2 regions of the Streptomyces sp. P9-A2 genome follow, and region 2 is predicted to be linked to the other one. Evidence: predicted binding sites of a transcription regulator. Region 2 holds the regulator's gene; the other holds the start of a gene.
What was found. The regulator HrcA, encoded in region 2, represses chaperone genes, less so after heat shock. The targets are predictions, from matches to a motif close to TTNGCACTCNGNNNNNCNGAGTGCNAA.
Positions count from the first base shown of each region.

Region 1: a site for HrcA is predicted at 1,544-1,570, ahead of groL (chaperonin GroEL). Genes of this name have one in related genera too.

Region 1 covers NZ_JAZIFX010000001.1:3,652,741-3,654,938, forward strand. Annotated here, with positions in the region: gene groL (chaperonin GroEL) at 1-1,379, opposite strand, end outside; gene V4Y04_RS16470 (cold-shock protein) at 1,925-2,128, opposite strand.
Region 2 covers NZ_JAZIFX010000001.1:2,546,403-2,548,600, forward strand. Annotated here, with positions in the region: gene dnaJ (molecular chaperone DnaJ) at 1-508, opposite strand, end outside; gene hrcA (heat-inducible transcriptional repressor HrcA) at 509-1,525, opposite strand; gene V4Y04_RS11600 (MBL fold metallo-hydrolase) at 1,716-2,198, shown strand, end outside.

The sequences.
Region 1 (2,198 bases), 1.1 Mb from region 2:
CCGCCCTCGAGGCCGGCGTTCACGGCGATCTGCTTCAGCGGGGCCTCGAGCGCGAGCTTCACGGCGTTGGCGCCGGTCGCCTCGTCACCCTCGAGCTCCAGCTTCTCGAACACCGAGGAGGCCTGGAGCAGGGCCACGCCGCCACCGGCGACGATGCCCTCCTCGACGGCCGCCTTCGCGTTGCGAACGGCGTCCTCGATGCGGTGCTTGCGCTCCTTGAGCTCCACCTCGGTGGCGGCACCGGCCTTGATGACCGCGACACCGCCGGCGAGCTTCGCCAGGCGCTCCTGCAGCTTCTCGCGGTCGTAGTCCGAGTCGCTGTTCTCGATCTCGGCGCGGATCTGGTTCACGCGGCCCTGGACCTGGTCGGTCGAGCCGGCACCGTCGACGATGGTGGTCTCGTCCTTGGTGATGACGACCTTGCGGGCACGGCCCAGAAGGTCGACCGTGGCGTTCTCCAGCTTGAGGCCGACCTCCTCGGAGATGACCTCACCGCCCGTGAGGATGGCGATGTCGCCGAGCATGGCCTTACGGCGGTCGCCGAAGCCCGGGGCCTTGACCGCGACGGACTTGAAGGTGCCGCGGATCTTGTTGACGACCAGGGTCGACAGGGCCTCGCCCTCGACGTCCTCGGCGATGATCAGCAGCGGCTTGCCCGACTGCATGACCTTCTCCAGGAGCGGCAGCAGGTCCTTGACGCTGCCGATCTTGGAGTTGGCGATCAGGATGTACGGGTCGTCGAGCGACGCCTCCATACGCTCCATGTCGGTGGCGAAGTACGCCGAGATGTAGCCCTTGTCGAAGCGCATACCCTCGGTGAGTTCCAGCTCCAGACCGAAGGTCTGGGACTCCTCGACGGTGATGACGCCTTCCTTGCCGACCTTGTCCATGGCCTCGGCGATGAGCTCGCCGATCTGGGTGTCGGCGGCGGAGATGGAGGCCGTGGAGGCGATCTGCTCCTTGGTCTCGACGTCCTTCGCCTGCTCCAGCAGGGCACCGGAGACGGCCTCGACGGCCTTCTCGATACCGCGCTTGAGGGCCATCGGGTTGGCGCCGGCGGCTACGTTGCGCAGGCCCTCCTTGACCAGGGCCTGGGCGAGAACGGTCGCGGTGGTCGTACCGTCACCGGCGACGTCGTCCGTCTTCTTGGCGACTTCCTTGACCAGCTCGGCGCCGATCTTCTCGTACGGGTCCTCGAGCTCGATCTCCTTGGCGATGGACACACCATCGTTGGTGATCGTGGGAGCGCCCCACTTCTTCTCGAGGACGACGTTGCGGCCCTTGGGGCCGAGCGTCACCTTGACGGCGTCCGCGAGCTGGTTCATGCCGCGCTCGAGGCCGCGCCGTGCCTCCTCGTCGAACGCGATGATCTTGGCCATGTGAAGTGGTCCCTCCAGGACTGGGGGTGATGACTCCAGGACCGCGCCCGCGCCCGCGACGGACGGCTCACAGACCCGGTGGTTCCTTGCTCCACCGGTCCTGCGGGCCTCACCGACCCGGTCCTTACGTTGTCACTCTCACCTTCAGAGTGCTAACGCAATGATTAGCACTCGACCCATGCGAGTGCAAGCGCCTTCGAGGATCGGCGGGCGACTCAGCCACCCGCGAACACCCCGGCCAAGACGGACGGCGCGACGAATCAGGGCAGGAGACAGGGACGGAGGCAAGGGCTGAGCAGGGACGGAAGCAGAGGCGGGGGAAGAGGCGGCGTCGGAAGCGGAGGGGCGGGCACGTCCTGACCTCCGGCCGACCTCCGGGCCGAGCCACGGGGCGGGGCGCGGGCCGAGCCACGGGGCGGGGCGGGGCGAGCCGCGGGGCCCGGGGCCGGCCCCGGGCAAGGCGAAGGGCTCGCGCCCCCGGGGCGAACCCCGGAGACACGAGCCCTTCACTGGCAGGAAAATTCTTGTGGTTGCCGGTAACGCGTTCAGGCGGTGACGCGAACCATGTCGGCCTGTGGGCCCTTCTGGCCCTGCGAGATCTCGAATTCGACCCGCTGACCCTCTTCAAGGGTGCGGTAGCCGTCCATCTGGATCGCGCTGTAGTGGACGAAAACATCCGCACCACCGTCGACCGCGATGAAGCCGTATCCCTTCTCCGCGTTGAACCACTTGACGGTGCCCTGAGCCATGCCTAACTCCCCTATTACTGGCCCTTGCACAGATCCGCACTTCGCGGATCCGGGTCAGACCTCACTCCCC
Region 2 (2,198 bases):
AGACCTCGCCCCGGCCGCGGCACATGTCACAGGTCTGCGCGGTGGTGCCGGGTGCGGCGCCCTCACCGCTGCAGGTGGTGCAGACGACCGCCGTGTCGACCTGGATGTCCTTGGTCGTGCCGAACGCGGCCTCGTCCAGCTCGACTTCGAGGCGGATCATCGCGTCCTGGCCGCGGCGGGTGCGCGAGCGCGGACCGCGTTGCGACGCCGTGCCGAAGAACGCGTCCATGATGTCGGAGAAGTTCCCGAAGCCGCCCGCGCCGAAGCCGCCCGCGCCACCGCCGCCGGCCTGCTGGAGCGGGTCGCCGCCGAGGTCGTAGACCTGTTTCTTCTGCGGGTCCGACAACACCTCGTAGGCGGCGTTGATCTCCTTGAACCGTTCCTGCGTCTTCGGATCCGGGTTGACGTCCGGATGCAGCTCGCGGGCGAGTCGCCGGAAGGCCTTCTTGATCTCTTCCTGCGACGCGTCCCGGCGTACGCCGAGTACGGCGTAATAGTCGGTGGCCACTTACGACTCCGCCAGGATCTGTCCGACGTACCGTGCCACTGCGCGTACCGCTCCCATCGTTCCCGGGTAATCCATGCGTGTCGGTCCGACCACGCCGAGCTTGGCAACAGCCTCGCCGCCCGAACCGTAGCCCACCGACACGACGGACGTGGAGTTGAGTCCCTCGTGGGCGTTCTCATGACCGATACGGACGGTCACGCCCGGATCCTTCGCCTCTCCGAGCAGCTTGAGAAGCACGACCTGCTCCTCGAGCGCCTCCAGAACAGGCCGGATCACCAAGGGAAAGTCATGTCCGAAGCGGGTCAGATTGGCGGTGCCGCCGATCATCAACCGCTCCTCGTTCTCCTCGACCAGTGTCTCCAGCAGAGTGGAGAGCACGGTCGAGACCGTACCGCGTTCCTCGGGGTCGAATCCCTCGGGAAGGTCCTCGACCAGGGATGGTACGTCGGTGAAACGGCGGCCCGCGACACGGCTGTTGAGCCGCGCCCGCAGATCCGCCAGGGTCGCCTCGCCGACCGGCGCCGGGCAGTCGACCATGCGTTGCTCGACTCGCCCGGTGTCCGTGATCAGCACCAGCATGGCGCGCGCGGGCGCCATCGCGAGCAGTTCCACGTGCCGCACGGTCGAGCGGGTCAGCGACGGGTACTGCACGACGGCGACCTGCCGGGTGAGCTGCGCGAGCAGCCGCACCGTGCGGGCCACGACGTCGTCCAGGTCGACGGAGCCCTCGAGGAAGTTCTGGATGGCGCGCCGCTCGGGCGCGGTCATCGGTTTGACGCCGGCGAGCTTGTCCACGAAGAGCCGGTAGCCCTTGTCGGTGGGGATGCGCCCGGCGCTGGTGTGCGGCTGGGCGATGAAGCCCTCGTCCTCCAGGGCCGCCATGTCGTTGCGCACGGTGGCCGGGGAGACGCCGAGGTTGTGACGCTCGGTGAGGGCCTTGGAGCCGACGGGCTCCTCGGTACCGACGTAGTCCTGGACGATGGCGCGCAGCACCTGGAGCCTGCGTTCACTGAGCATCACGCATACCTCCTCAAACCGTCCGCCCGGTACCTTCTCTGGCACTCTTCGCACGCGAGTGCCAGACTCCCCGCCCAGTGTACGACCGGGGGGTACTCCCCGGGCAAGGCCGGTCCCGCACCGTCCCGCACCGTCGCGCACCGTCGCGCACCGTCGCGCGGCGAAAGCCGTAGGCCGTTAGCGTCGCGGTATGACGGTGGCTTGGGAAGAGTCGGGATGGGAACGGCTGGCGCCGGGAGTGGGGCGGTGCCGGCTTCCGGTGTGGGACTGCACGGTGGGGCTCGTGGCCGGTACCGGCGCGGTGCTGCTCGTGGACGCCGGTTCGTCCCTGCGCGAGGGCGCGCGGTTGCGGGCCGAGGCGCAGGCGCTCGCCGGGCGGCGTGTGACGCATCTCGCGCTCACCCATCCCCACTTCGACCATGTGCTGGGGGCGGCGGTGTTCGCGGGCGCGGAGGTGTTCGGCGCGGTGGGCCTGGACACGGTGCTGGCGCGGGGCCGCGAGGAACTGTGCGCGGACGCGGAGCGCCACGGTCTGGACGCGCGGGCGGCCCGGGAGGCGGTGGACGCGCTGGTCCGCCCCCGGCACACGGTGTCCGGCGAGTGGACGCTCGACCTGGGCGGCGGACGGCGGGCACTCCTCGCGAACGTGGGCCCGGGGCACACGGCGCACGAT